2 regions of the Paenibacillus anseongensis genome follow, and region 2 is predicted to be linked to the other one. Evidence: a T-box and tRNA genes for the amino acid it is inferred to sense, from the RefSeq annotation. Region 2 holds a T-box; the other holds one or more tRNA genes.
What was found. A T-box is a leader RNA that pairs with one kind of tRNA and senses whether it is charged. The one in region 2 lies ahead of leuS (leucine--tRNA ligase), so its partner is inferred to be a tRNA-Leu.
Positions count from the first base shown of each region.

Region 1: it encodes a tRNA-Leu, which carries the amino acid that the T-box ahead of leuS (leucine--tRNA ligase) is inferred to sense. The anticodon was not compared.

Region 1 covers NZ_WSEM01000004.1:402,983-419,210, reverse strand. Annotated here, with positions in the region: gene lacZ (beta-galactosidase, LacZ type) at 1-2,850, opposite strand, end outside; gene GON05_RS03890 (aldo/keto reductase) at 3,040-3,942, shown strand; gene GON05_RS03885 (response regulator transcription factor) at 3,985-5,028, opposite strand; gene GON05_RS03880 (sensor histidine kinase) at 5,025-6,812, opposite strand; gene GON05_RS03875 (carbohydrate ABC transporter permease) at 6,898-7,695, opposite strand; gene GON05_RS03870 (ABC transporter permease) at 7,789-8,643, opposite strand; gene GON05_RS03865 (extracellular solute-binding protein) at 8,781-10,391, opposite strand; gene GON05_RS03860 (winged helix-turn-helix transcriptional regulator) at 10,604-11,017, opposite strand; gene GON05_RS03855 (SRPBCC family protein) at 11,146-11,619, shown strand; tRNA gene GON05_RS03850 (tRNA-Leu) at 11,719-11,800, opposite strand; tRNA gene GON05_RS03845 (tRNA-Glu) at 11,818-11,889, opposite strand; gene corA (magnesium/cobalt transporter CorA) at 12,045-12,974, shown strand; gene GON05_RS03835 (methyl-accepting chemotaxis protein) at 13,042-14,784, opposite strand; tRNA gene GON05_RS03830 (tRNA-Ser) at 14,931-15,019, opposite strand; tRNA gene GON05_RS03825 (tRNA-Asn) at 15,027-15,102, opposite strand; gene GON05_RS03820 (SprT family protein) at 15,122-15,595, opposite strand; gene GON05_RS03815 (hydrolase/acyltransferase) at 15,747-16,100, shown strand; gene cmpA (cortex morphogenetic protein CmpA) at 16,175-16,228, shown strand, end outside.
Region 2 covers NZ_WSEM01000016.1:1,211,054-1,227,281, forward strand. Annotated here, with positions in the region: gene GON05_RS21885 (DEAD/DEAH box helicase family protein) at 1-1,745, opposite strand, end outside; gene GON05_RS21890 (restriction endonuclease subunit S) at 1,761-2,975, opposite strand; gene GON05_RS21895 (class I SAM-dependent DNA methyltransferase) at 2,972-4,465, opposite strand; gene GON05_RS21900 (hypothetical protein) at 4,813-5,376, shown strand; gene GON05_RS21905 (AbiJ-NTD4 domain-containing protein) at 5,808-6,701, shown strand; gene GON05_RS21910 (hypothetical protein) at 6,830-7,162, opposite strand; gene GON05_RS21915 (ComEC/Rec2 family competence protein) at 7,637-8,548, opposite strand; gene GON05_RS21920 (deoxycytidylate deaminase) at 8,656-9,168, opposite strand; gene GON05_RS21925 (ComEA family DNA-binding protein) at 9,252-9,803, opposite strand; gene comER (late competence protein ComER) at 9,977-10,816, shown strand; gene leuS (leucine--tRNA ligase) at 10,830-13,289, opposite strand; T-box leader at 13,353-13,590, opposite strand; gene GON05_RS21940 (class I SAM-dependent DNA methyltransferase) at 13,659-14,420, opposite strand; gene GON05_RS21945 (CvfB family protein) at 14,422-15,315, opposite strand; gene rsfS (ribosome silencing factor) at 15,312-15,659, opposite strand; gene yqeK (bis(5'-nucleosyl)-tetraphosphatase (symmetrical) YqeK) at 15,678-16,228, opposite strand, start outside.

The DNA.
Region 1 (16,228 bases), on a different contig from region 2:
ACTCGTGTCGAAGGTCGGCTCACCTGTGAACAGCAGCCCGACTCCTTCTTGATTCCGAAGGGACGACCACCTTACGTCCGCTTTATTACCATTCTCCTGCGGCTTGATATACGGCACAAACTGCTCCTGTACTGATCCGCTGTATACGCCCAGCTTGCCGCTCTCTTTACGATCCGCATAACATTCGTGCGGCCCACGGCCAAACCACGTCAGCTGGTCGAAGCTGTCCGGCATCACAAGCTCTACCCCGAATCGAGGCAGCGGCGGCAGCTCCTCCCTCGGTTCAATCTGCACGTCCAGCGTCACTTCACCGTCTGCGGCGATGGTATAGACCATGCGGGAATCGAAAGCGATCTTCCCGCCTCGCGCCCCAACAACGGACTTGACCGTTATCCGGCTGCCTCCCGCTTCCGTCTGGTCAACGGCAACGTCACGCACATCCGTAACAAGCCGATTGTAGCCGGCTTTCACCCACTCTTTGGCGAGGTGGACATCGTTATCGACCGGAGCACGCCATAAATGGAGCTTGGGTCCTGCCGTCAGCAAGGAAACTCCTTTGTACGTCCACGCTGTCATTGCGCCTTTATTTCTATCAAACACCACTATGAAATCTTGGCCCGTAAGCGTAATTTCATTGCCTCCTTCTTGCAGCGTCAAAGGAGTTGCCTCTTGAACGGCATCCTTTGGATCAGGTACCTCAGGAACGCTTAACACCGGAATATCCGCCCAGGCAATCTCATGACCTTTTTCAGCCCATACGACCGGATCCCGCAGCATAAAATGAATGTTAAGCCAATATTCACCCTTGTTTTTCAGCTTGTGCACATCGATAGGGACATGGATGTCCTCAGACTGGCCTGCAGGGGTGTTCAGCCTCGCGAGTTCCCCTTTTTCCACCATGACGCCATCCTGCCACAAGCTCCATAATCCCTGTAAATGAGATAAGGACACAAAATCATACCTGTTCCGGACTCTCAGCTTGCCTAGCGCTGCATCCATAACCTCGATTTTCACCGGTTCAATGGCTTTCTTGTATTCCAACAGAGAAGCTTTGATCGACCGATCCGGGAAAAGCAGCCCATCCAGGCAAAAATGACCGCTGTGCGGCTCTTCGCCAAAATCGCCGCCATACGCATAACAGGCTTCCCCTCGCTCAGTCTGCTGCCGGATGCCTTGGTCCGCCCATTCCCAGATCAGACCGCCAAGCAGCCGTGGATACGTGTAGACCGCCTCCCAATACTCTTGCAAATTCCCCACGGCATTGCCCATGGCATGCCCGAATTCGCACATGAGGTAAGGGCGCTTATCGTCCTTGCAGCCTTCTTGAATGACGGTTTCAACCGCAGGATACATCGAGCTGACGACATCAACGACGGGTGCATCATAAGCACGTTCATAATGAATCGGACGCGTCGGATCGGCTTCCCTGATCCATGCTGCCATGGCATCGTGATTGGCCCCGTAGCCGGACTCATTGCCAAGCGACCACATAATAATGGATGGATGATTTTTATCCCTTTCCACCATTCGTTTCGCCCGCTGGACGAACGCTTCTTCCCACTCAGGCTGCTGAGCCAGATGCCCTTCATTCCCGTAAAAGTGAAATCCGTGCGTCTCCAGATCCGTTTCATCGATGACATATAAACCATAACGGTCGCATAACTCCAGCCATCGTGAATCATTCGGATAATGTGATAAGCGAACCGAATTGATGTTATGCTGTTTCATTAAAGTGATATCGCGCAGCATCGATTCCCTCGTTGTCACATAGCCCAGCTCAGGATCGAATTCGTTACGATTAACGCCCTTAATAATAATCGGACTGCCGTTAACGAGCAGTTGTCCCTCCGCAATCCTAATGTCCCGGAAACCGACGTGTACGCTTTTAACCTCTACGATTTGCTGTTTCTTGTCGTACATGGTGAGTAGTAACGTGTATAAGTAAGGCGTTTCCGCCGTCCACAATCGAGGAGATAGCACCTCATGAATTAGCTCTGCTACAGGTTCATCCTGCCGCACATGATGGTACCGATCACAGACGATATGCCGATCCGCATCCAACAGCGTCGTTCGGAGTTGAAAGAAATCCGATTTGGAAAAGGACGCCTCCGTTACGCCGGCAAAAGCAACGCGAATCTCTAACTTCGCTTTGGCATAACCCTCATCCAAATGAGTTCTGACTCTGGCGTCGCTCACCGACACTTGCGGGGAGGACAATAAATAAACGTCACGAAAAATCCCGCTCATCCGCCATTTATCCTGGCTCTCCAGATAACTGCCGTCGCACCATTGATACACTTGTACGGCAATGACATTTTGCCCCTCCTTTAAGTAAGGGCTTACATAAAACTCGGAATGAAAGTGGCTGCCTTGGCTATAGCCGACGAAATGGCCGTTTATCCAAACGTGAAAGGCGGAATCCACCCCTTCAAAAACTAGATGGACCCGTCGATTGTTCGTTGTCTCTTGGAAGTGAAACTGCGTCCTGTAGCAGCCGACCGGATTATGATTAGGCACATAGGGCGGATTGATCGGAAAAGGATACGGACAGCTGCTATAATGGGGTCTCCCATATCCGTGTAACTGCCAGTTCGAGGGGACCGGTATTGTAGCCCAGCCGTTCGGTTCAAAGCTTGGCATATAGAAATCAGCCGGCACTTCCGCCACAGATTCCCCGTATGTAAAATCCCATTCGCCATTCAGCGACTGCACATTGGGCGAGCGTTCTCTTTCATTAGCGAGAGCACTCTCCCAATCGTCATATGGAATCAAATCCGCATGCGGCGGCTCTGTATTTCTCTCTAGAATGCTTAGATTTTGCCAATCTGGAATGTGATCTCCAGGCATCATGTTATTCGCCTCCATCGTATATCCTTTTCAGCATAGTCTACGAATAGCCATGGTGACTGTTCAAAAATCCGACCACTTTTGTTGTGAAAACTGTGCTGAAACAAGTCGGGATTTTCTACAGTCGATCCGCTTTGTCTATGTGATAATGAATTGAATGAAAGATCCGATTGACTAGGGAGTGATACGGTAATGGAAAGACGTGAATTCGGCGGAACGGGCATGCAAGTCAGCGCTCTGGGTTTTGGAGCAGCAGAGATCGGTTTTATTGGTGCTAATGCTGGGGATATTGCGTATTTATTGGAAAGTGCGCTGGACGAAGGGCTCAATTTAATTGATACAGGTGAGTGTTATGGGGACAGTGAAACGTTAATCGGCAAAGCTGTGAAACACCGCCGAAATGATTACCACTTGTTCACGAAGTGCGGCCATGGGAAAGTCGCCGGTTATGACCGGCCGGATTGGGAACCGGCGCTGCTGGAAGAGACGATCGACAGGAGCCTCGCTCGCTTGCAAACGGATTATCTCGATGTGGTGCATCTGCATAACTGCTCGGAAGCGATTCTCCGTCAAGGCGATGTAATTGATGTGCTCCTTAGGGCCAAGGAGAAAGGAAAGATTCGATTCGCGGGATACAGCGGAGATCATGCTGCCGCCAAATATGCCGTGGAATGCGGAGCTTTCCACTCCCTGCAAACCTCCGTCAGTATCGCCGACCAAGAAGCTATCGAGCTGACGCTTCCGGAAGCGGCCAGACGAGGCATCGGTGTAGTCGCCAAGCGTCCTATTGCAAACGCGGTATGGATCGCACCTGAGAAAATTGCGAATGATCGGCATCAAGAATATTGGAACAGACTTCAGCAATTAGATTACGACTTCCTGAAAGTAGGCTCCAGCGATGCGATTGGGGACGCACTGCGTTTCACTTTATCCGTCCCCGGGGTGCATACCGCTATTGTAGGTACCGCCAAACAGGGCAGATGGCAGGAAAATGCGAAGTGGTTGGAGCAAGGGAATCTGGCAGCTGATGACTATGCGGCTATCCGTTTGCGTTGGAAAGAACGAGCGCAGCCGGATTGGCGCGGATTGGGCTGAACGGGCTTTGATTAGTTTCCTTTTTAAACAGTTGTTGAGCTGCTACAACTTCCACTTACTTTGACGATACTCCGTGGGTGTATAGCCCATATGCCGCTTGAACATTTTGGAAAAGTGCACATAATCCGAAAATCCAACAGCCGCACTAACTTCGTAAACTTTATTAGCCGAATCCGAGAGCTGTTTGGCGGCTTTATCCATTCTGAGTCGAATCAGATACTGGCTGAAGGGAACGCCAAGCTCTGTTTTAAACATATGGCTGAAATTAGCCGGTTTGACTTCCAGTTGTTGGGCAATTTTCGTTAATGTAAGCTCAGGATCGCCAAAATGCTTCTCCACATAGGCAATTCCCGCTTGAATCACCTTGCCGTATCCCCAGTTCCTCGTCACTCGAATCGTCTTCATAGCGGCATAAATATGGGCAATGAAGGTGTCGAAGTGATGCGTGATCTTATCCAACCCTCGCGGAAACGGTAACTCTTGACCCGAAGCGGAGCGAAATTCATCTTCCAATAAAGCGATATAACCCGTCAATTTTCTTTCCATGTCGTAGGTATTCAGTTTGTTTTTCATTAATTCATGCTGCAACGAGTTCAGCTCTTTCTCAATCTCCAGTTCCCGGAGATCCCATAAATCGCGGGCCAGCTGCTTCGCACTCGTTTTGAATGACCATAACTGCTCTTTGTTGTCATGAACAATGCGTGCTTTCTCAAGCAGTATCTTCTCACGCAAGGCATGTAAAGTTGGCAGCAGATGCTCCTCATTAATCGGTTTCAATAAATAATCCGCTGCACCAGCACGCAAAGCTTGCTGAGCGTATTCAAATTCCCCATAACCGGATACTACGATGACCGAAGATGAAATGCCTTCCTGTTTAAGAGCCGACATTAAGGCTATTCCATCCATGACAGGCATACGAATATCCGTAATAATGATGTCCGGCACATGTTGCCTTGCCAGGGCGAGGGCCATCTGCCCATCCTCTGCTTCCCCTACGATTTTGAATCCTTCGGCTTCCGTCTCCATCAGAGCGATCAGCCCCATTCTTACAATCGGTTCGTCTTCGACAACGACGACGGTCATCATACGGATCGCTCCTTCCGATAAGGCATTCTAATCTCGACAATGGTTCCTGTGTTTTCCGAGCACACAATGGAAAGGCCATAAGGTTCACCGAACTCAAGTCTCAACCTGCTGTGAACGTTCCACATGCCGATCCCTCCGAATGGAGCGCTGGCTTGCAGCATTTGTTCCTCCGACATGTAGGCAAAAGCTTGGTTATACGTCTCCACCAGATCCGGTGGCATCCCCCTGCCTTTGTCAATAATCAGAAGTTTGATTCCGGCATCATCGAAGCTGGCTCGAAGACCAATATACGTAGGCTTAATTGAATAATCCTCATAGCCATGAATAAAGGCATTTTCGACTATCGGCTGGATCGTGAGACGAAGTGTATGAATATCCTTTAAACCATTCAAGTCCAAATCGACGTCTACTTCCAAGCTTTGATAACGTTCCTTCTGAATGTGAATATAGTTGAACATGTGCTGGATTTCTTCAGCCAGCGATACCGTGTCCTCCGGATTGTCGATGCTGTAGCGGAATATATCGGACAACCATACCGTCATCTGACTGATCGGTTTCACCTTGGCGATGATGGCATAGGCATTGATAACTCCCAACGTATTATAAAGAAAATGGGGGTTAATTCTCGCTTGCAGCATCTGAATCTTGGATTCTCTTTGGTGAATGGCCATTTCTTTTTCCTTCTGATGGGATGTATGCATCATTTTGATCAGCCGATTCAAGTCTTCTAACATCAGATTAAACCCTCTGTTCAGACTTCCGATTTCATCCTTACGCAGAGGAGCGCGAATGCTCAGGTCGCCCATCTCCACTTTTTTCATTAAATTCATTAAGTGCGAGAGTGCACGCGTGATGGAGAGTGAAAAACTGAGAATCGTCACAAAAGCCAATACAATGAGCAGCAAGACAAACCCTAGGGTTAGATTTCGAAAATAAATCAAATCTTCCATCAGTTCCCGCAGCGGAACTTCCGACACGATTGTTAGCCCAGTTGATGCTGAGCGGTTATACACAACAATAGACTTGCTTGCTCCTGCCCCATTTGTAAAGTAAGGCGTATTTATGTTTTCGAAATGACTCTTATATTTTGCCGGCAGTAGCTGCTGCCATTTTTGCGGATCAGGATGATACAGGTACTTGTCGTCCGTGTTCACGATGGAGATCATCCCTGTTTTACCCAGTTGGGCTTGGTTAATGATGTCGGTCGTTCGGTTCAAGGATAAGTCAATGATCAGATAACCTGCCGTTACATACGTTTCATTATCGATGATTCTTCGAAAGACCGTAATAACCTCCGTACCGTCTCCTGTCATGCTGATGCCCAAAATCCGAAAATTGTCCTTGTTGTTATCAGCAAATTCTTTTCTATAACTATCAACACGATCTGAGAAAGCTATGTTGCTATAATAAGGACCCTTCAGTGAAATAATGGACAGTCCATAAATATCATCTCGATTATAGACCATGTTGGGAATGAGATCCGCCCGGATACGCGAGCTTAAATCATAATAGTCATATTGATTATTAGGGTCTATTTTGACAAATTGCTGTACGAGTGGATGGGCAAGCAGAGGAAGTGTCGCCTTTTTTATATCAGAAAAATAGACATCAAGGTTATAGTTAATTTGGCGCATAAGCTGTTGATTATTATTAATGGCATTATCCTCAATGGTTTCCATGGAACGATCGTACCAGAACTTACCGAGGATCAAAAACGGCAAACAGAAGAAGCCGAAGAAGAGCAGAACCAGCTTTAACTTAATCGTCATCGTCTTGATTCGCATACTGCATTCCCCTTTTTCTTCCGTCTGTGCTTCTAGGTTGTCTACTATAAAAATAACGTATTTTACGGAATCAAGAAACCCTTATCTATTCTTTGACCGAACCAAGCATCGCGCCTTTTACGAAATGCTTTTGAAGAAGCGGATATACGATGAGAATCGGCAAGGTAGCGACCAGCACGATGCCCGCTTTCATCATTTCCGGCGTAAACTGCGTACTCAGTTGGAAATCGCTCATTCCAGTATTGGCACCATTGTCTACGATGAGATTACGCAGCAGAACTTGAAGTGGGTACAAGTCCCGTGAGCGAATGTATATGGTTGCTGAAAAATAGGAATTCCATTGACTGACGGTATGAAATAACGTAATAGTCGCCAATACGGGCATAGATAATGGCAAAACAATTCGCGTATAGATGCGCAGTTCCCCGCAACCATCCATTTTGCCCGCTTCAAACAATTCCCCAGGAAGTGCTTTAAAAAAAGTTCGAATAATCAGAACATAAAATGCGCTCATCGCTCCAGGAATAATGAGAGACCAAAGCGAATTAATCATGCCCAGCTGTTTGACTAGCAAATAACTCGGAATTAAAGGGACAGGAAATACGAACGTAACGACAATAAGCTTCAAAATGATAGTGCGCCCCGGCATCTTCGGCCTCGTAAGCGTGTAGGCTAAGAGCGAACAGAGGAGCAGTGTCACAAGCGTTCCGACCACAGTAATATAAATGCTTACTCCCATAGCTTTCCAAATCTCATCTAACGCAAAAATAGATCCGTAGACATCAAACTGCATGCCTTTAGGCCAAAGCCCTACCAATTTGGCATTCGCATATTCCGGAAGGCTAAGCGACACGGCCAATAAGTGAATTAATGGCGCGATCATACTCAAACTGGTTATAACTAAAACAGCTATATTTACAACTGAAAACCATTGAAAGGAACGAGCGATTCTCAGGTCAATCCCCTCCTGTTTGTTCTAATAAACACTTTCACCTGTTGTCTTTTTGCTTAACGTATTCACCAACGTCAACAATATCAACCCAATGACGGATTTAAACACACCAATTGCAGTAGAGTAACTATACTGGCTGTCTAGCAAGCCAACTCTATAAATAAAGGTATCGAACACTTCACCAACATCTCGCACAAGAGGGTTTAAGAACATTAGCATTTGCTCAATATTAGCATCCAATAGATTCCCTACTCTAAGAAGCAGCAGAACGATAATTGCCGGCATCAGCGATGGCAGCGTAATCGACCATATTTGCCTAATTCGACTTGCCCCATCTACAGTGGCAGCTTCATATAAGCTCGGATTGATTCCGGCAAGCGCGGCCAAATAAATGATAGTGCCCCATCCAATTTCCTTCCAAATGCTAATAGATATAATCGTTCCTAGAAAAGTTGTCGAGTTCCCCAGGAAGTCAAAGGGTCCGAGGCCAACGTAATGAAGCAATTGATTCATCCAGCCCTTAGCGTCAAGCAGATTGGAAAAGATACCGCCTACAATGACCCATGATAGGAAATGCGGCAAATACAACATCGTCTGAAGTGGACGTTTCAACCACATTGCCCGTAATTCGTTCAACAATAAGGCTAGAATCAAAGGCGCCGGAAAACCAAATAAAATGGAGTAAAGCCCCAATTTTAAGGAGTTGCGCATAATAATCCAGAAATCATCATATCGGAACAACGTCAGAAAATGATCCAACCCCACCCATTTGCTGTGCATAAAACCTTGAAATAGGTTGTAATTCTGAAATGCGATGAGATTACCTGCCAGAGGAATGTATTTGAAAGTAAAAAAGTAGAGTAAACCGGGGATTGCCATAAGAATCAGCACCCAGGACTCTTTGGATCGGATCTGTGCAAACAGGGCGTTCTCCCCCTTTGTGAAATAATGTGGATCGAGCAACAGGAGGTCCAAGTCGGAGCTGAGCTCGATCCACGCTTAACCGGGTCTATCCGTTATTTCGTATTGAATTTGTTATACCATTCTGTCGCTTCTTTAATTGCGGCATCGCCGCCTCGCTTTTTCCACTCAACCACAAAGTTGTCGAACGCTGAATCCAGTGGTTCACGTCCTGTAAGCACTTTGGCAAACATGTCCAGGAAAAGCGTGCCTTGAGCAGCGCCAATATTTAATTCCGGATGGCTTGCGAGTGATTCCAAACGAGGCATATATTTCGCTTCATTCGGGATTAGACTTTCTTTGGACGTGGCATACCCTTTGGTAATCTTCTCGGATTCCGGCAGCGCCTTCAGCACAAGTGGAGCTGCGAAACCGATCTCACGCGGGTTCAAGGACACCTGATACATTTGGAAAGCATTTTTCTCTACATTGATCGGCTGATTAATATCGTACTTAATCTGTCCGTTTTCTTCCGTGAAGTTTTGTCCTTTGATTCCATATGCAAAAAATTGGTCAGCGTCAGGACTGCTGTAAGCCCACTCCAGGTATTTAATGATGTTTTCTGGATTTTTGGTTGTGGCCGGAATCACCCAGACGAAATAAATCTCATCCGATTGCAGCGCCATGCCTTTATCACCGCGTGGACCTTGTGGGGGTGCAATCATGCTAACAGAAGCGTTAGGTTGGTTAAGGAACGTTTTTGCTGCGTTATCCTTGCCGTACCCAGCCAGGTATTGATAAACGGCAGCTCCCCATACCCCAACTTCCCCTTTGGCAATGGAAGCATTCTGTTCATCTTCTTTTTTCACAAACAAATTGGGATTGATGTAGCCTTTATCGTATAACTGCTTATAGAAAGCGATCGCTTCCTTCATCCTTGGGTCGATAATATCCGGAACGAGCTGCCCGTTCTTGAGGCTCCACTTGTTCGTATGAACACCGAATGCAGGTGTGAAAATATCCGTCCAAACAATATTGTTGAACATGCCTAACCCATATTCATCATTTGGATCGCCGTTGCCGTTCATATCTTCTTTCTTAACCGCTTCGAAAAAGGCTAAGTAGTCGTCAAGTGTCTTAGGAGTATCCATTTTCAGCTTATCCAGCCAATCCTGGCGGATAAAGATAGAACGGTCAGCCGGTACCCCACGGGTAACGGGTATGCCATAAATTTTACCGTCCTTGGAAATACGGGGACTTTTCCAGAATTCTGCGGGTATTTTCTTTTTTAGCGTAGGCGCGTATTTATCAATGAGGGGACCGAGTTCGAGAAAAACACCTTGATCGACAGCACCGCTGTGAATGGTAGATACAATACTGTCCGTCCGGATCAAGTCAGCCAGATCACCGGATGCAAACCGAAGGGATAACTGCTGGGCATAATCGCTATGTCCCAAGAAATCATACTTCACATTGAAACCGGATAATCGGTTCAGTTCTTTCTTGTAGATATCGTCTTCTTTGGCTTGTTTGGCATAGGCAAATTCGGAATGGGACAGAAGAATATGAATGGGATCGGAAGCCGATGCACCTGAAGTGGAAGTTGCTTTTGGATCATTAGAAGAATTGCCGCAGCCGGCTAGCATAACAACAGACATCAAAGCTCCAACTATCGTGATAGCGCTCCGCTTGCGAAGGAAACGGGAGTTGTTCGAAAGTGCTTTCAAATGAAGTAGCCCCTCTCTATAAACTTTATTATCATGGGCCCATGATAGTTTTCATTATATTAACACTTACAAAAAATTCACATGTGTTTTTAGTCGGAATTATGTGTTTATTCAAAATACATAAATAGCAATTTGGACAAATGCAAAAGGAGTTAAGCGGCTTATACCTACTTAACTCCCGGTGAACGTTGTCCTCTTCGACTATTCATCATCTACGAAGTAACATCGTCGAAATTCTGCAAAAGGCGTCGTTCCAGACCTTTTTCGTCTGATATCAGTTCTTGCATAATCGGAATCTCCATATCGGTATCGGGGTTGTATTTTAGGCCCCAGCGCATAACGGCGAATACGACCGGAAACAGATCAAGTGCTTTCTGCGTTGGCCGGTACATCGTTTGTGCGCGGCTTGAAGCGCCTTCTATTTTGACAAGAAGGCCTGCATCCGTGAGGGATTGAAGGCGTGCGCTCAAAATATTGGTTGCTATGCCCTCGCGTGAAGCAAGGAACTCGCGGTAATGCCGCTTATTATGGATAAGGACATCGCGAAGGATGATGAGGCTCCATGGATCGCCCCATATGTCGAGTGCATAGACGATTGGACAAACTGTAGGGGTTCGTTTTTTCATGAGTCGATTATACTATCCATACTTGCATCTTACAAGTTAACATATTCGCTCCATTTGTACTTGCAATTTGCAAGTAATGATTTTATACTAGGAGTGCTATTACCAAATATTGAGAGGAGATAGCTTGCATGAATCAAAACTACACCACGGCCTTTAATGTGGAGCAAAGCCCCGACGAAGTCTTCGCCGCTATCAATAACGTCCGAGGATGGTGGTCCGAAGATATTGAAGGCAAAACGGACGAACTTGGCGAATTTAAGCACCACTACCAGGACATTCACCGCTGCACCATCGCAATCACCGAACTTATTCCAGGTAAGAAGGTTGTTTGGCACGTGATAGACAACTACTTCAACTTCGTAGTGGACAAGAGCGAATGGAAGGATACCGACATTATCTTTGAAATCACCGAGAAGGACGGAACAACAGAAGTTCGCTTTACGCACGTAGGTCTAGTCCCATCATATGAGTGCTACAGCGTTTGCTCGGACTCCTGGGGCACCTATATCAACGGCAGTCTACGCAGCTTGATTACGGAGGGTAAGGGCCAGCCCAACCAAAGCGAGCGAATTGCCAATAAACACGGCTTGGAAAACTCTTAGGAAGACCTTGCTATCCCTTAAGTAATACAAAAAACCAAGGAGCTAAGCGAGAACAACTCGCTTAGCTCCTTGGTTTATAAATTTCTTGGAAATCTGGGATGCGGTCGGAGGGATTTGAACCCTCACGCCTTGTGAGCGCCACCCCCTCAAGATGGTGTGTCTGCCGTTCCACCACGACCGCATAAGAGGATAAAAAACTGACCCGTAGGGGACTCGAACCCCTGTTACCTCCGTGAAAGGGAGGTGTCTTAACCACTTGACCAACGGGCCACGAAAGTCATGAAGCTTGTGCAGCCCATTTTGACGACAATTGTTATTATAAAGGATCATATCTCAATTGACAAGTGCAAAATCTGGATCACTTCCGGACAAATATGGTATGCTGAAACCAATTCAACCTGACCGAGGTGTTTGGTTTGTCAACCATGCTCATATATGAATCTACACAGGCAACCGTCCACGAGGAAGAGGTACGCATTCCAGCTCCAAACGAAGTTGTTTGGGTGCGATTGGAGAACCCGTCGCCCGATGAAGTCAAGCATGTCCTTGGCGATGTATTCAAGTGCCACCCGCTCCTCGTCGAGGATGCCATTAAGCTAAACCAACGGCCGAAGATGGATACGTATAAAAATCACGTCTTCCTGACCTTCTTCGCTGTCTCCGAGGGGCTGGAGCCCCAAGAAATTGCGATCGTGATCGGCTCTAATTTTGTTATCACCGTGTACAAAGACAAGCTTCCTTTCATCGATCAGCTCTACCTCACATGCCAAGAAGTGCCTGAGCGAATCAGCCATCCTGGCGTCATTTTACATGCCATCCTGGATCGCTGTGTCGACGATTATACCGTCATCGTGGAACATCTGGACGATCGCCTGGACAATATGGAACAGTCCGTCTATCTAAATCCCGCGATTCGCATCGCACAGGATATTTTCCAGCTGAAAAGGATCATGCACCAGCTCCGCCGCGTCATTGTCGATGAGCGAATTGCCCTGGCGGCTATTGCTCACCACTCTTTTCCGTACACACGGGAAGAAGATAATGTCTATTTCATGGATGTTATGGACCATATTTCGCGCGTCGTAGATTCGCTGGATATTTTCCGTGAGTCGCTGACTGGGCTGCTTGAGCTCCAAATGAGTATGAAATCCGATCGCATGAACGAAATTATGAAAACATTAACGATTTTCAGTACGATTTTTCTGCCGCTCACCTTTATTGTCGGCGTCTACGGCATGAACTTCAAGATTATTCCCGAACTAGGTTGGGATTATGGCTATCTGTATGTCTGGATCCTGATGATTGGCATTGGTGTCTTGATGTGGTACTTTTTTAAACGTAAACATTGGTTCTGACTATGCATTGTGCAAAAAACGAAAGGCACCCGCCGTGATATCCACAATCACCGGGTGCCTTTTTTCCTTATGCTATTTTAAAATAAGCAACCGATTCATTAAGTGTATTCACAACCGAGCGAAGCTGCTCGGAAGCTGCAGCGATATTCTGCATCATGGCTAACTGCTCTTCCGTTGCAGCGGCAACGTTCTGCGATTTGATCAGAATCTGCGACGAACTCGCAGCCGAGTGCTCCATCGTCGCAGAAATTTCCTGCGAGCTCGCCGACATTTGCTCCGTGATGGCTGAAGTCTCATGAATTTGTGTCACAATGTGCGTGACGGATGCCATGATCGTATGGAAGCTTTGATTTACTTCCTGCATCATCGCAGATCCCGTACCAGCCTCCTGCTTCGTCACTTGCATGGACTCGGACACACTTGCAATCTCCACTCGCGTCTCGTGAATCAATTGATTAATCCCATCGGCAGAAGCGATGGACTGCGAGGCCAGCTTGCGGATTTCGTTGGCGACAACGTTAAATCCTCTGCCGTGCTCGCCTGCTCTGGCCGCCTCAATAGAAGCGTTCAGCGACAGCAGGTTCGTTTGATTAGCGAAAGAGGTAATGCTCGAAGCAATTGACCCGATTTCATCGGATTTGCGAGTCAATGATAAAACCGTTTGTGAGAGTTGATCCACCGATTTCAGGATGCTCGCGATTTGCTGCTGCAACTTCCCTAGCAGTTCATTGCCTAACTCCGCATGGTGAGAAGTTAGCGACGAGTGGTCCGCCATGACGCTCGAGTTTTCAGCCACCTTTTGAATACCAATCGCCATCTCCTCAATCGTTCTGCTCGTTTCTTCACTGCTTCTGACTTGAATCTCAACGTCATGCGTCATATCTTGAATGTTCGTAGCGACATGCTCGGCGGCCGTAGCTGATTCCTTGGAGCTATCCGAGAGCTCGATTGAAGCGTCATGGACGAATTGCGTATTGGTGGCAATGACAGCGATCAAGCCTTTTATTTTCATAACCATCGTATCGACAGACTCTGTAATTTTCCCCAGCTCATCCTTCGCGTACTTGTTGCCCGGCTCATGCCGCAAATCTCCAGCCGCCACTTCAGAAGTGACCTTCATGATGGACCGGACCGTCCTCATTATTTTACGAATGATCATCCAACCGGATAGGGCCAGCAAAAGGACGATAAATGCGACAGATGCATACACGGTTTGCTCCGTTTTACGATTTTGATCCTCGATCTGATCGATACTCGCATTCGCATAAACGTCCAAAATTTCACCAATTTGGTTCATTCCTTCGCGCCCTTTCTCGAAAGTAACCATAAGCTTAGGGTCATTGCTGGCATTTTTCCCTTTTCCCAAAGACTGTACCACGGCATCTGCTTCCTTCGCCCACTGATCAAAAGAGGTATGAAACCCGGCAACATTCTGCTCGATCGTCAGCTTCGTTTCTGCGTGTACCACCTGATAAAGACCCTTCGCTTTTAAAATGTTTGCCGCCTGCTCAACTCTGGTATTCGCTTGTTCAATATTCTCTTTCATCGCTTTGAGCTGCGTCGTTGTGTCCTCCGCATTCAATGTGCCTGATACTAGCAGTTGGTAGGCCACTAGCGCCTGATACATGTCCCTGTCCGCGTTCAAAATGAGCGAAGTACTCTTGTCCGTTGTTTCATATAGGGATGACGCCAACGCCCTTGTATTGCTTTTGTTTTGCTCCATTAAATAAATACTTGTCCCCAAATACAGGATTGAAGGCACTAAGAGCAATAAAATCAAACGCACTCGAATGGATAAACCTTTCATCATCTCTTCAGCCCCCGTCTAGTTGTCTGTTGTTTGTCATCACTATAAGGGAAAATCGTTTATTAAGTATTAAACAATTGTTAGCAAAACTCACAAAAAAATAAGCCCAAACGGCGCAAACGCCATCTGAGCTTATTTCCAAATTCATACGGAGAGAGAGGGATTCGAACCCTCGCACCGCTTACGCAGTCTAACCCCTTAGCAGAGGGTCCCCTTATAGCCACTTGGGTATCTCTCCAAAGATATGGCTCCCCGAACAGGACTCGAACCTGTGACAACTCGATTAACAGTCGAGTGCTCTACCAACTGAGCTATCAGGGAATGAATAAGTATAATTTTATTATGAAGGGGCTTGTAAGTCAAGTGTATACGATTTCAATTTTCCCTTACATTTTCCACAGGCATACTTGCGGACGTCCACTTTTCGCTTTCGGAAATACTCCGTTTTGCAATTGACGCATTCCAGCCGGTATTTATAAGCCCTTTTCTGACGTGCCTGAGGCAGCGACTGACAGAAGCGAGACCCGCCAACCTGCGCCAACAGTGTTTTGAAATCATGATCGCGGTGCTTATAACCCCGTTTTAATATATGTAAATGATAATGGCAAAGTTCATGTTTAATGATTTTCTCAATTTCCTCACGGCCAAACGTCTCCCACTGCATCCAAGAGATTTCAATATCATGGGATTTGGTAAAATAACGTCCTCCCGTTGACCTTAATCTTCGGTTAAAGCGCGCCTGATGAACAAACGGCCTTCCAAACGATGCCAAAGAAATCTGCTCAATCCACTCCTGAAGTTCCCGATCCTCCATCCCCTACGCTCCTTAGATTTTTCATTAAAAACTTTCTTCGCAAGCTCATCTTAGACAAGTTCTCACTTGAATTTGTACCGTATGTACGGCTATACTGTCAAGTAGAAAAGAAAGAACGAAAGCTTTATACAGAGAGGATTTGACCAATCGAATGCCACAAATGCGATATGCCATTCTAAAGCTCGACCAGCAAGTAGAATTTGTTGCCATGCCATCTTCCTATTCTTATCAACTTACCGCTTTGAATCAAAGATTGCACAAGGAATTGGATAAACTGACTGCCGATGATGTCCCTCAGCTCCCGCGAGTAATTGCAGAATGTGACGACTTGGAATTAATCGGAACGACGTATACGCTCATTCAAGGATTAGAGTATATTAATCGTTTGGAAAAATCCTTTGCCGGCATCCAGGAGAAATCCTATCCGCTGATCTCGCTGCTAACTGAAATCCGCGCGCTTCAAGCGCAGCTGGAACAGTGGTACGAAGAGGAATTTGAAGATTAATGTCAAAAGGACCTGCACCCTACTCCCTTCTCCTTCATATGCTATAAGTACATGGCGAAGAAGGGGATGGGCATATGCCGCAATGGCTCTGTAATCAATTAATGCGGGCCTTCCAGAACAAAAACCGC
Region 2 (16,228 bases):
TTTTTCCCCTTTAAAAGTCTTATTCGGTTGTTGTAATCTTCCCGTTCACTCTCGCTTAATTCCTCAGGATCGATACCATCATGCATAAATTTAAATTTCACTTTAACTGGTTTAACGGGAACAAGATGCTTTTCTTCAATAGCCTGTTCATACTCGTAAGCATGGGTTGGCAAATTACGCTGAAGTTTAAAAAAATCATATGTATCCCGGTCAACCTCTGATTTTGGTGTTGCGGTTAAGCCAAGGAGCAGAGCGTCAAAGTATTGAAATACCGTTCCGAACTTGTTGTAAATCGAGCGATGGGCTTCATCTACAATAATGAGGTCAAAGTGAGCGATCCCGAAGGGGACTTCATTTCCTTTTTTAGGGTGTAAAAAACCAGCCATCGTCTGATAAGTGGAAAAATATAAGCGAGCAGAAATATCGCGTTTATCTTCAAGCAAATTACATACAGTTTCATTAGGAAGGTGCTTTTTAAACTCTCCGTAGGCTTGTTTAACAAGTTCGCGGCGGTCAGCTAGAAATAAAACATTTTTGACCCATCCTGCGCGTTTTAAGAAGTCTATCAGCGCGATTGCAGTACGCGTTTTACCAGTGCCTGTTGCCATGACCATAAGAGCATGACGCCTTGCACCTTCATATGCTTCGCCAACGCGGCGTATTCCATCAATTTGATACACCCGTCCCGCAATTCGTTGATCAGGCTTGATACTTATTAGCGGCTTTTTATTATTTCGTCGCTGGATGACCCATTCCAGTTCGTCTTTACGATAAAAAGTAGCAACTTCCCGGGGCGGGTAATACGTATCATCCCAAAGGTAGGTATGATAACCATTTGAATAAAATATTAGTGGACGAACGCCATACATTTTTTCTAGATTGCTTGCATAAATCTCAGCTTGTTTTTTTCCTTTTTTAGCATCATGAACGGTGCTCTTTACTTCGATTACAGCCAAAGGTGTACGCTTATCACTCCAAAGCACATAATCGCAATACCCGACAGATGACCGATTAGGCATACCCGAAACTTCAAATTCCTCCACGTTCTCACCACGTGGATCCCATTTTGCTTCGCGAAGCATGACATCGATTAGAAGCTGACGAGTTTTCGCTTCACTGCGCGGTGAAAGAATTATGCGTGGTTTCGGCTCACGTGTTTCTTGGGGCTGAATTGAAGTTTCTGCAAGTTGTCGACGCAAAGTTAAAATCTCTGCTTGAGCTTCCGCTAATAGAGCATCTTTTGCTGATATTTTCTCTTCTAGTTTCGTTAATTCTGGCAATGATTCTCGTGAAACTTGACCGCTTTCAGCGACAGGAATCATCAATTCGTTAAATGCCAGATCCTTTATTTTGGGTGTACCGTAATATCGCTGTAGCCAATTTAGGAACATGAATAAATGCTCAAAAATGAGCAGTGATTTATCGCTATCCATGGGTTCATCAGTATGTACAGCTAGGTTGCCAAGTTTGATGATTAGCTTTAACGGACCTAGCATACCTGGCGATAGGTTTTCCTGAAACGTTTGTTCATGAATCAAATCGCCAAGCATCGGCTTATCCTTTGCTGGATACTGCAGATAGTCGTCGTTGCTATAGAGCCACCTTACAGCGCGTTCTAACGTGACACGACTATAAAAAAGGGATGTGCGTGGTTTTGTGAATACGTTGTTTTCCGCCTCTGATGCCGATTCATGAAGTGATTGCCATTGAGGAAATTTTTTTAGAAAATCGACATTTAATGACAACACCATTCACCTTCTTTATTTTAGTTCGAGCTGACCTGAAAAGGCACGCTGTAAAAGTGATTGAAAGTTTTCTTCTAGCCTTTCAAGTTGATTTTTCATTTTATTTTTTTGATTTTCAATATTTATTGCGATATCACGAAATTCATTTTGAATATTCAATGGAGGCACAGGGATATCAAATTTTGAAAGTTGACCCATACTTATTCTACTTCGAGTTTGTCCATGAATAAGACCTTTTACTATATTTTGGAATTGCGAATTGTTTAAAAGATGGCACAGATATTGGGATTGTACATGTTCTTCATTAGGCTTACAACGAATACAATCCGCCTTATTTACAGCAAATTTAATATTATTTGGTAAAATACATGCTCTAAGATTTGGGCTACCAATTGTTCCGATCAATATTTCGCCTGGATAACAGGTATGTTTCTTAATACTCTTGTAATGCTCCTCTGAAACATATGCCTCATCCTTATCAATAAATTCACCAACACCGATGTTTTGTAATCGAATAACTCTTACACCATCTGGTCTGTAATGTTCTGATTTTAAATTAGAACCAAATGGTCCATCGCTAAAATGTATGGAAACTTCTCTTAATGATTTTTGCTCCCATTTTCTTGGATTAGTAGCTGGATCTCCAAACATATCAAAAAAGATAGACTCTACAAGTACATCCAGTTTGGCAATCGCCTGTTTCCGCTTTAGGATCAGTGATTCAGCTTCCGCCAAGACAGCAGCGATTTTCTGCTGTTCCGCAAAAGATGGTAAATTGATAGTTTCACCATTTAAATAAGTGTCAAGTTTAAGGTTAATTATTCCAGTTGTCTTGTTTTGGTATGAAATAGTTTTTCCTCGAGTGTGAAATTGATAGAAGCAATAGAACAAATATTTTGAACATACATCATTTTTCGGTCTTAAGATCGCAGTAAAGTTATTACATAAAAAGTTATCTGCATGAAGGTCAAAATAAACAACCCGTCCAACAGGCTGTGTAGGACTCCCTCCCGACTTTTCAATTATTATATCTCCATATTTAAGCCTCTTTTTTTCAACCTTTTGTGAATCAATATCACGTATAACAACTTCCTTATCCAAATTCAATTTGCCGTCATTTGAAAAATTCGTTGTTCTTATCACCTTAATATGACTTGTTTCCTTCGGCTCATTTCCCCACTCCCCTGAAATAACATCAGAGAGCAAATCTTTCAAAATATATTTCTTCACCCTAACATTTCCTCCAGTTTTTGCAGTCCTGATGTAATTTCTATTTCGAGATCAACGATCTCTTGCAGAATTTGTTTAGGAGAAGCGTGCACAACTTCTTCGTGTTCTTGTTCTTTATAGCGATTGATGCTAAGGTCGTACTTATTTGTGCGAATTTCATTAGCACTAACAAAGAAAGATTGTTCGGTTCGGGCACGATTATTTTCGGCATTTGAATTGCTAAAACGAGCAATAATATCAGGAATGTTATTATCTTCGTGTTTGTCCGGATCAAGCTCACGACGATTATCATCAAGTGAGTAACCGTCCGCTTTCATATCGTAAAACCAAACCTGATCGGTTCCGCCGATGTTTGTTTTAGTAAAAATCATGATGGCAGTCGAAACCCCTGCATAAGGCTTAAATACACCAGAAGGCATGGAAATGATTGCTTCAAGCTTATGGTTATCAATTATTTCCTTGCGGATATCAACGTGTGCTTTGGATGATCCAAATAGCACACCATCCGGTACGATTACAGCGCAGCGCCCACCGTTTTTAAGTAAGCGAAGCATAAGTGCCAAAAACAGAAGTTCCGTCTTTTTCGTTTTAACCTTTTGAAGCAAATTATCTGCCACTTCGCTGTAGTCTAAAGATCCTTTAAATGGTGGATTAGCTAACACTAGTGTGTATTTCTCAGTTTCAGCGTTGCCTTTTGAAAGTGAATCTTGATACAAAATTTGCGGATCCTCAATTCCATGCAACATTAAATTCATTGCAGCAATACGCAACATCGTTAGATCGGTATCGAAGCCATGAAACATAGTGCTTTTAAAATGCGCTTGTAGTTCTTCATTTCCTGATTTGACAAAGAGCTCATCGCGGTGATGTTCTCGAACATATTCTGCCGCTTCGACCAAAAAGCCAGCGGTTCCGGTAGCAGGGTCGACCATTGTGTCTTGTGGTGACGGCTTCATTAATTCAACCATCATGCGGATGATGTGCCGCGGCGTACGAAATTGCCCGTTCGTACCAGATGTTGCAATTTTAGAAAGTAAATACTCGTACAAGTCGCCCATTGTATCTTTATTTTTTTCGGAAATTTCGGTAATGAGTTGATCGATTCCCGTAACCACGCGCTGTAACAATTGCGGAGTAGGAATAATAAATACAGCATTTTCTAGATGCTTTGTAAATTGTGAACTTTCATCTCCCAAAGCTTTCATATGAGGAAAAGCTTCATCCTTAATCGTTTCAAACATAATTCCGGCTTCATAGTTTTTAAACTGCGACCAACGAAAATTTACTTGCTCAGAAGAAAAAATGGGGTTCTCCAATGGTTTTCCGGTCAATCTTGCTCTTTTTTCTTGCCTAATTTGTTGATCATCGAGTTGTTTAATAAAAAGCAGGTAAGTAAATTGTTCAATAACAGACAGTGGGTTTGAAATCCCACCTGTCCAAAACATTTCCCATATTGCATTTACTCTGTTGCGCGCGTCCCCTGTTAACATATTATCGATGGCTCCCCCGAAGATGTTTTTTCTAAATTCATTTTTTTATGCTATGTTTCTATAATAAAAGCCAAAAAATTGAAGTTATGATTGCTAATTATACCACAATGGAACAATACGGTCTTTCATTAACTTCTAGTAGTAAACTATATCATCCTTATGAGAACGAATGAATCGACTAATACTCTCGAATCTTAGTAAGAAACGTTATATTCTTGCTGATTGCTTAACTCCTTTCTTAAAGTAAATTGGCTGTCTTTACTGCTGATCAGAAGGAATTATTTACCTAATGTCGAAAAATCAACCATGATAGATTACCTTTTGTATGGGATGGAGATGTAAAATTGATGGCAAAGAGTAAAAAAACTGTATACAAGGACATTCTTGATAAGAATGGAGACCTTTCAGATCAGAAAAATTATTTTATTAATCGCGTCGGTGAGTTTGGGACTATTGCCAAATTGTCCCGATATGGCATAGATGCTTTCTTAACGCATGGAAATAAAAAATCATATGACATTGTAGCTACTGCTAATAAAAAAAGCGTTAAAATACAGGTTAAAGCAACTAAAGAAGATTCAGTACCTACTAGGTTTTTTCAGACTTACTTTGACGTCAGCATTCCATCTCCTGAATTTTGGGTTCTGGTACATTCCTATGCAATTAAAGACGAAATTTATCAGGATAAATATTATGTATTAAGGCATTCACAGTTAATGGAATATCACGTAATTCAACTTGCTCGTCCTGAATTAGGTATTAATAATGCTGATGACTTACGGGCAAGAGAGCAATTTTTAAGAAAAAATAAAATGAAATCCGGTGTTGACAAAGTATTTTTCAAAGATATTTCAGAATACGAAGATAAATTCAAAGAAATTTTTGATTTTCTCCATTCTGAAATTATTTAAAAAAGTCTACTGCTTTTTAGTAATAGCAGTAGATTTTTTATCTTTGCTTGAACCTATAGATCTACCATGTTCTTTAGAAATCTTTATGGCGTGTTTAAGCAAACTATCAGTATTAGTGGTCGTCTCCAAATCAGAAGTAAAGATTAGCGTGTCTAACATGGGATCTGTGGTCGAGTGCTAACGAGACTACTTCACTACTTCTGATCCTCACGTGTCTCCTGTTAGCGTGAGGCACCTCCCTTTGCTTACTAGAAGTTAAAAGTTGGCTCCAACAGAAAATCGTGAAACTTTTCCTTCGTCATAAGGACATATTTTAAAATGGCGGTACCCTGTTGACGTATTGGGCAGGATTATTGAATTAATATGTAGAAATGAATTGAAATGTATATTATTGGAATTTGAATTGACATATACAGCGAAGGAGACGAAGCATGGCACACGAGTATTTTAGTGACAGAGAACTTGGAAAGAAGGAATTGAAATCCGAAGAAATAACAGTTTCCGTATATAACGGGATAGTTGGGGTTTATAAAAGATTCCAGAAGAACTTTTCAAATGATTTTCCCGATACTTGCCCCGATAACGAAATGGTGTGCGGTACGGACGTTCAACTTCTCAATTCCGCTATTAAAGCTCAAATTCCCAAAATGGAAACGCCCGTCAACGTGAAATGGGATGAAGATGAGGATGTTGATAAGTACGCCCTGCTTGATTTTGTTGAATTCTGCTATTCTAAAATTTCTGATATCAACGAAAGTGACTATCATAGTTACTTCAAGCATTATCACATTTTCTTTCCAGACACGGAAAACGAAAAAGAAAAATTCCGCGCCGAAGTAAATCAAATCTTTGCTCGGAACGGAATCGTATTCTATCTAGATAGTGACAGCATGGTCAAACGTCACTTACCTACCCAACTAGATGCAGTTCTTCAAAACCTAAACGTAAAATCGAAAGACGACCGTTTGAACGAATTGGTGAACTTGGCAATTGAAAATATTCGCAAACCAAAAGAAATCGACCGTCAAATCGCACTTGAAAAGATTTGGGACGCATTTGAAAGAATCAAGACGTTCTATGACCCGAACAACAAAAAGGCTTCGGCACAAACATTAGTTTTGAATATATCCGCAGGAACAGCAGATTTTGACGACCTGCTGGATATCGAATTCAAAAACCTTACCGATATCGGAAATAAGTATCAAATCCGACACTTCGAAACAAACAAAATTCAAATCGGTTCTATGAAACAAGTCGATTATTTGTTCTATCGCATGATAGCGTTGATTGACCTATGCATGGATAAGGTGAATAACGAAAAATGAGGATTCTCCATTAATTTATTTACCGTTGTTACAAGGATAACAATAGTTCAGAATTAACCGCCTAATATATTAGGCGGTATTTCTTTTAGTGAGAAATCAACAAAAGGATAACAGAACCCATAAAGTAGCTAGCACGCGATTATTTGCTGCAATTCTACAAACCAAACTTCCGCTTCCGTTTTCCATTTTAAAAATAAATCACGATCCTTTGATTTCCCTTTGCAGTGAGGCTCAATTTCCTGAATAAAATTCTGGACCTTTTTTTTATATTGAATTATTCGATCATAAACTGGGTTTCGTTTTCCATCGAAAATAAATACATAAAAATAAGCATTTATGTCATTGAATTTTTCTTCTAGCTTCTCAAACTTCATCCTCAACTTCTTGCGCTTTTTTATACGATATTTTATTAATACTTCCGCCCCACCACCGAATAACCTGTACTGCTTATTAAATTCCATATACGTACCTCCCTAAAGAATATGTCCTTATTTTGCTCGCAGAACATTCACCCTATTCGGTCACATATATGAAAGAAACTCGTTTCTTTTATTTTTGCGTTTGGGTGATTACATGTTCTATGAGAATATTAGAAGGTAATTTTCTATACTTATGCAAAGACGCAGTAATATCAACGTTTTGGTTCTTTCATTTTCACAAAATATATGGCGTTTTTTTCAGTCTTTAGTGAAAACACACTTTGGAAAATCTTTTTTCATGCCTCTGAGAATACCTTAACCCTATAATGGGTGAAATCCGGCTTTTAACAACCTCAGAGCAAATTAGTTCCTTTCTAACCAACAGGAACATTAGTTCGATTATTAGTTATTATTCAATCTTTCTGCAAATCACCCTCGAAGAACCCTTTAAAATCAAGGTTTTTCAATTGTATTTCTAACAATCTTTTTGAGGTGTTTAACAAACTATTTGGTGACCTACAAGGGCAGCAGCCAAAAGCATATGCGTAAATAGGTTTCTTTGGTCAGCTTTAAGCGATGCATGCCCCAGAAGCAGACGCCTAGAAATACAGCAACATTCAAGCCTGAGATGGCTAAAATATGGGTCAGCCCCAGCTCCGAAAATTGCTGGAAGCGTTCGGGATCCAGATCGTCCGTCAATCCGATCAGCATGCTCTTCATAAACCCCGCCTGCGGCGCGGGGAATATCAGGTCCATGCGGCGGCTGAGGTTATCCCGCAGCATGTCGTTCCAGCGCAGCAGCTGCGTGACGCTGACGCTCGCAGCCGCAGGCTGCACTTGCGCCTGATCCACCCCTTTGGCTACAACCTGCCAATGGGTGTGGTGAAGGCGCAAATATCGGCGGTAGTCGAAGCCGCCGAAGTTGCGTGCTGGGGACGGGCTGCGCAGCGTCCCCGTGAGCGTCAGGGCGTCGCCTCGGCGCCACGCCGACGCCACCTCCTGCTGCGCCTGCGCCAGCAAGCGCAGCGAGACCTGCACGCTTTCCCCGCCCAGCGGGAAAGCGCGGTCCTGGAAGCGGACGGACTCCGCTTCCACGGTAAAGCTGGCCCTGTCGCCGTCAACGGTGACAGGGGAGCTGAATCGGCCGCGCAGCGTGACTTCGCGGCCGTCCGGGTTTTCCTGCTGCGTGAGGGGCAGCAGGGCCGTGACGTTGCGCTGGTCGGTCCATTGGAAGTAGCCGTAGGCTACTCCGACCAACAAGAGCGCGCACAGCGGCTGTCCGGCGGGCAGCCGCAGCAGGCGGATGACGACGATCGCGGCAAGCATTAGCGCGCTCGTCGTCAAAGACAGCCATGGCAAATGGCTGTAGAGTGCAAGCACATAGCCAGTTATCCACAGACAACATCCTATAACAATTGGTCGTTTCATTTAAGCTTATTCCTCCCTTCCGGCAAAACAAAAAACCTCATTCCAGATGAGCCTTAATCTTAGGCTGCTGCTGAAATGAGGTTCTTCCCCAATGTTGATTGAATGATCTAATTTACGACGTCAGATACGGTGCCAGGCGGAGGCTCATACCCTTCCATAGAGCGGAAGGTGATGCCTCTGGCCGACATTAGCTGGCTGACTTTCTCGTTATCCTTCGGATAACCGCGATGGAAAACAATCTCTGTCACACCGCTATTTGCAAGCATATTTGCGCAAGTCCAGCAAGGTTGATCGGTGACATAGACCGTAGAGCCCTCCCGATCCTCGCGATCTGTAAATAGCAGCAGGTTTTGCTCGGCGTGAATGGTGCGGATACAGCGCTGCTTGCGCACTACTTCCTCAACATCCTCCACCACTTTCAGTTCAATTTCTTCAACAAGCATGCACCCGGCTTCCGTGCAATCAGGTACTCCCATCGGAGCCCCGTTATAAGCTGTTCCGAGCAGCTTTTTCCCTTGAACGAGCACAGCTCCAACATGCCGTCGATTACATCTGGAACGTGTGGAAGCCATATAGGCGATATCAAGAAAGTAAGTGTCCCAGTCTTTGCGGTTACTCATCGTAGCTCCCCTCCCATGTCCTTTATATTCCTTTTTTCATTTCTAGTATTCTCTCATACTTCATCTCAAAATGAAAGAAAGGACTATATTGAAGTTACGTAAACAAATGGCTTCAGCTTCTCGAGCATTTTATCCCCAATCCCCTTCACTTCGGTTAACTCTTCAACCCTGCTGAATCTACCTTTTTTCAAACGGTAATCCAGTATGGCTCTTGCTTTGCTGTCGCCGATCCCTGGCAAATCATTTAATTGCTTAAGCGTTGCGGTATTCAAATCCAATAAACCTTTTGAACGCGATGGGCTTGGGCTCCCTTTTAACTTAGGTAAAGGAGATTCTGAAGTGATGCTTGTTACAGGGGCGGCTGGAGAAGCTTCAGGTGTAGAGGGTTCTGAGATTTCATGGGTTTCTGAGGTTTCTGAGGTTTCTGAGGTTTCTGAGGTTCCAGGTGTTCCTAGAGATTCCTGAGCTGCTTCCTCTCCGTTCACTATGAGGGCTTCAATTTGCGCATTCACCGGTTCAAACTCCGTCTGTATCATCGATGACCGTCCTCCAGTCACAAAAGGCCATACGACAAAAACGACAAAACAAACAATTCCACCAACATACACAAATTTTCGATAGCGAAATATAGCCACGAATTCCCTCCTGACCGTTAAAATAAAAATCCAAAGTAAAAAAACAGGCTAATCTTTCATAACGGCAGAGAAGCATGCATATACATGAAAAAGCATCCGAATGGCATCCAAAACTGACCCCGTTCTATAAATATTAACGAAAGTGACTGATTTTTTTCGGGAGGGATTACTAGATGAAAGCAGGGTTCATCGGTACTGGGAGTATGGGAAGTATTCTGATTGAAGCGTTCATTCATTCTGGGGCTTTCAATCCGGAGCAAATTATTGCAGGAAATCGAACGATTCGTAAAGTTGAGCTTCTTGCGGAGACATATCCTGGGCTTCTGGTAGCCCAATCGAATAGAGAAGTCGTGCTGGAGAGCGATATTATTTTCCTCTGTGTGAAGCCTTCTGAATTTAAAAAGGTTATTGATGAAATTAAAGAGGACGTGCTTCCCTCCCAGTTCATCGTATCCATTACAAGTCCTGTGCTGATTAAGCATTTGGAAAGTCTTTTGCCGGCAAAAATAAGTAAAATCATTCCAAGTATTACGAACTATGTATTAAGCGGTGCTACACTCTGCATTCATGGTAATCGGATGCAGCCTGAGGATAAAGAATGGCTTGAGAATTTATTTGCTCATATCTCATCACCGATACGGGTATCTGAAAATTACACACGCATCTCATCAGACCTATCCAGCTGCGGCCCTGCTTTTCTTGCCAACTTCATTCAATCCTTTATTGATGCAGCTGTTGAAGTCACAGGCATCTCCCCTGAAGAAGCAACGCTTCTGGCCAGTGAGATGACACTTGGAACAGGTAAACTGCTGACGACGGGCGGCTTTAACCCTATGACCTTGCAAAAACGCGTTTCCGTGCCTGGCGGTATTACGGCCGAAGGTTTGCGTATTTTGGATGAAGAACTTTCCGGCGTATTCTCGCGCGTGATCCACGCTACCCACGACAAATATCAAGAAGACCTTGAGAAGACTGAGCAGCAATTAACCATAAAGCAACAGTCTTCTCAATAGTCTTTTTTCTTGATTAGCCTACAACGATGTTCACTAATTTCCCTTTAACGACAATCAATTTGCGAACGGCCTTTCCGGCGGTCGCTTCTTTGACTTTATCAAGATCAAAAGCGATTTTCTCCATCGCAGCTTCGTCCGTATCTTTTGAAATCAGCACGCGGTCCACAATTTTGCCGTTGACTTGTACTACGATCTCAATTTCATTGTCGACGGTCCAAGCTTCGTCATAAGTCGGCCATGGTGCATACGTGATTGACTCGGTACCACCAAGCTTCTCCCACAGTTCTTCCGCCAAATGCGGTGCAAGCGGAGACAACATCTGAACGAAGTTTTTCATTGCTTCGAGCGGCAAGCGCTCCGTTTTGTAAGCTTCATTGACGAAAATCATCATTTGGCTGATCGCCGTATTAAACCGCAGCGCTTCGAAATCCTCCGTGATTTTCTTGATGGAACGATGCCATGTTCGTTTGAACGTATCGCTTCCAAGCGTCTCATCCGCGCTGATTTTGGATTGAACTTGACCGTTCTCATCCACAAACAGCCTCCACACACGGTTCAAATAACGGTAAATGCCGTCTACACCCGTTGTGTTCCATGGTTTTGTCGCTTCAAGCGGTCCCATGAACATCTCGTAAATACGCAGTGTATCCGCGCCTTGATCGCTCACGATATCATCCGGATTTACAACGTTGCCGCGTGATTTACTCATTTTCTCCATGTTTTCGCCAAGAATCATCCCTTGGTTGACCAACTTATGGAACGGCTCCTTCGTATGAACAAATCCAAGATCATAAAGCACTTTATGCCAGAAACGGGCATACAGCAAGTGAAGTACCGCATGCTCAGCTCCGCCAATATATAAATCAACTGGAAGCCATTGCTGTTGAAGCTCATGCGAGCAGAATTCTTTATCGTTACGCGGATCGATGAAACGCAGGTAGTACCAGCAGCTGCCAGCCCATTGCGGCATCGTATTCGTTTCGCGGCGTGCTTTCATCCCCGTTTCCGGATCGATCGTATTCACCCATTCCGATACGTTCGCCAGCGGTGATTCCCCTGTTCCCGAAGGTTTAATTTCGTCAACTTGAGGAAGCAGAAGCGGAAGTTGATCAACCGGTACAGGCTTCATCGTGCCATCTTCCAAATGAAGAATCGGAATCGGCTCTCCCCAGTATCTTTGACGGCTGAACAGCCAGTCTCTCAAGCGGTAAGTGACCTTGCCTTGACCTTTGCCGTTCTCTTCAAGCCAAGCGATCATGTGGCTGATGCCTTGCTCAATGTTCATGCCATCAATAGGTCCGGAATTCACATGAGCGCCGTCTCCAGCGTAAGCTTCTTTCTCCACATTGCCGCCTTGCACGACTTCGATAATCGGCAGATCGAACTGTTTCGCAAACTCCCAGTCACGTTGGTCGTGTCCAGGCACTGCCATGATGGCGCCAGTACCGTAACCGCCAAGCACATAGTCCGCGATCCAGATCGGCACTTTCCCGCCGTTTACAGGATTAATCGCATAAGCACCTGTGAATACGCCTGTTTTGTCCTTAGCCAGGTCAGTACGCTCCAGATCGCTTTTGCGGGAAGCTTTTTCTTGATATTCTTTCACAGCAGCCGATTGTCCGTCTGTCGTAATTTGCTGCACAAGCTCGTGTTCAGGTGCAAGTACACAATAAGTCGCTCCGAACAAAGTATCTGGACGCGTTGTAAAGACAGTCAGGCTCTTCTCTTCATGCCCTTCGATTGCAAATTGAACTTCAGCCCCAGTCGATTTACCGATCCAGTTGCGCTGCATATCTTTAATGCTCTCCGACCAGTCAAGCTCCTCCAGATCCTCCAGCAAACGTTCAGCGTATTCCGTAATTCTCAGAATCCACTGACGCATCGGTTTACGGATGACCGGGTGGCCTCCACGTTCACTCAGTCCGTCGATGACTTCTTCATTCGCAAGAACCGTCCCCAATGCCGGACACCAGTTAACAGGCACTTCGTCTACATAAGCAAGGCCTTTGTTGTACAGTTGGATGAAAATCCATTGCGTCCATTTGTAATACTCCGGATCCGTCGTGGAAATCTCGCGATCCCAATCGTAGGAAAATCCGAGCGATTTAATTTGACGGCGGAACGTATCGATATTTTTCTGCGTAAAATCACGTGGATCATTCCCTGTATCCAAAGCGTATTGCTCAGCCGGAAGTCCGAACGCGTCCCAGCCCATTGGATGAAGAACGTTGAAACCTCTCATCCGTTTGAAACGGGAGACGATGTCCGTTGCCGTATAACCTTCCGGATGTCCTACATGCAGACCTGCTCCTGAAGGATATGGAAACATATCCAGCGCATAAAATTTCGGCTTATCCGAATTTTCCAGCACTTTAAATGTTTTCTTAGAATCCCAGTAAGCTTGCCATTTGGGCTCAATCGCTTGCGGATTGTAACCCTGTAATTCCTTGGTTTCTTTCGTTTCCTGTGTCATGTGAAATTTCCTCCCTGTGTACGGCTATAAGCGCCAAAAAACCCCTCATCGCTAGCGGATATCGCTAGGGACGAGAGGTTAGATTCCCGTGGTACCACCCTAGTTAACACCAGGCATGCTTTGCCTGTGTTCACTCTGCCCCTTAACGCGGGTGAAACGATCCGGCTAACGCCAACATGCGTGGCGATTCACCTTCTAGCTCCAAGGCGAGTTCACTAGACGGACATCTACCGGCTTCCACCCTTTAACCGGCTCTCTGCGAGATGCTGTGCAAGTTACTAATCCTCTTCCAAGCTTTGTGATCATCTGATTAGCTTTGATTATATGTAAAATAATGCCGCACTGTCAAGCGCCGGGGCTCCTTATGCTTTATTTCTTTGCAATAAAGAAAGCCCGCTCTGTCAGCTTCGTAGGTTGTTCCCATGTAAAGTCGGCAGCCTTGTACACTTCACGAAAGCCTGCTTCCCTCAGCATCTGCTCCAGCCAATCCAGTGCATAAGCGCGCTGTTCATGCGTTTCATCGATGCGCTGGAACAGTTCCTTGCCGCCTTCCTCTTTGACAAAGATGGTCAATTCGTGCTGAATTTGAACTCTGTCCTCATCCAACTCGCTTGTCCAAATGTAAGCTACATCCTCTTCGTTCAAGAAGAAGGGCTGAGATTCTGCATAAGCAAACAGCTGCTGGGGCGTATGCACATCGAACAGGAATAAACCGCCTGGCTTAAGCCCTTCATACGTTTTGCGAAAGGCATCTACAATGTCCTCTTCCTCTAGCAAATAGTTCAAACTATCACAGAAAGATAGAGCGACATCAACCGATTCCCCCAGCTCCCACTCCCGCAAATCCTGCTGAAACAAACGAACCGAACCGCTGCGCGCAAGCTGTGGGTGTTCTCCTGCTTTTTGTTCCGCTACAGCCAGCATATCTTCCGACAAGTCAATGCCTGTCATTTGATATCCTTCCAATGCCAGCGGAATTGTCAAATTGCCGGTACCACAGCCGAGATCAACGATCGAAACCGGCTTCACGCCAAACCGGTCAAAGCTTTCTTTGACGAAACGAAGCCAATCTTCATAAGGCATGCTGTTCATCAGACGGTCATACGTGTAGGCAAATTTCTCATAGCTCATGTTAACTAGGATTCTCCTCTTTTTTCAGATAGGTCCAGTCGTCCTCCTGATAGATGAGCCCGTCTTTCATCAGCTTGCCTAACGCACGCTTAAAAGCCGCTTTGCTCAGGCCAAACCGATCCTTAATGATGTCCGCAGACGTTTTATCTGAAAATGGCATCGCATTTCCAGGACGCGTCTCCAGCACACTAAGAATTTTCTCCGCGTCTTCATCGCGGCCTTTTTCCTTCGGCTGTCTCATCGACAGGTTCACGCGTCCATCTTCTTCGCGAACGAAGGCGACTCGTACGTCCACCAGCTCACCCACGCGAAGCAATCGTGTTCTCTCCGTAGGAGCGATGAGTCCGATCACACCGTAACCGAGAACACCGGCCTCGCAAATAACGAAAGTGCCCATCTGCAGCGGCCTGTACACACGCGCTTTCACCCAGCGGTTGCTCCAGCTTGAAGGAGCACGCACACAAAGTGGAGCCAGATCGTCTTCCAGCGCCAGCTTCGCAATTAAGCGGCCTTGACGGTCATGCGCTAATGTTGCGAACACCTTGTCCCCTACTTGAGGTCGCAATTCCTCCAATTCCGGCACATGACGATAAGGAAGGAGCAAGTTGCGCCCTAATCCCATCTCCAGAAAGTAGCCAAATCTCGGATGAATATCGACAACCTCGAGCAGCCCGACTTCGCCCATTCGGATTAGCGGACGTTTCATAGTAGCCATGAGCCTGTCCTGCGTATCATGGAATAAAAAAGCTTCCACGTGTTCACCGGCCTTGATTTTGCCTACAATCTCCGCATACGGTAAAAGTACATCCTGGTAGCCGTCACTCAGGAAATAACCGTTTGGCGGAACTTCCCTCGCTACCTCAAGGGTAACGAGGGATCCTGCTTCCAGTCTCATACGCGCTCCACAACTTTGGCATCGGACCAAAGTCTTTCGATGTTATAGTACTCGCGATCATCGCGGTGGAAAACGTGCAGAACAACATCTCCTAAATCAAGCAGAACCCATCTAGCTGTATCAATACCTTCGTAGCCTCTGATCGTGACGCCATGCTCATGTGCTTTCTTTCTGGCTTCGCTCGCGATCGCTTGCACTTGTGTTTCTGAATTTCCGTGGCAAATGACGAAATAATCCGCAATCAAGGAAATCCCTTGCAAATTAAGCGTGACAACGTCCGCCGCTTTTTTATCCTCTGCAGCCTCTACGACAAATGCTAAAATCTCTTCTGGGCTTTTACTCATTCAATCAACCTCCATTAGTTAGTTGTTTATTTGTTGAATCAAATCATTCCGTGTCAAAATGGTAAGCGGATAAATTCGTTTTCCTTTTTCAATCAAAAACCGAATCGTAGAATCAAACCCGACAACAAGCGCCTTCTCCAAACTGGTTTTGGCTTCCTCACGGATGAGCTCTACACCGGGGAATTCCCGGCCTGGCTCCATATAATCCGCTAAACATACGATTTTGTCTAACAGCGTCATCCCTTCACGCCCTGAGGTATGGTACCGGATCGCATCCAATATCTCTTCGTCCTGAATCCCAAATTGCGACTGGGCAATGAACGCCCCGGCATGAGAATGCCAAAGTTCTTTGTCAAAATCCAATAAATCTTGCGGCAATGCATTCTCGCGAATAATCTTAGCTTGCTCCTGCACAGGCCAATACTTGCAATAGTCATGTAAAATAGCTGCAAGATCAGCTTTGACAGGATCTCCACCGAATCGCTTCGCAAGCATGACGCTCGTTTCCATGACACCAAGTGTATGAAGCCAGCGTTTCTCAGGCATTTGTTCTTTTACGGCTGCGATTA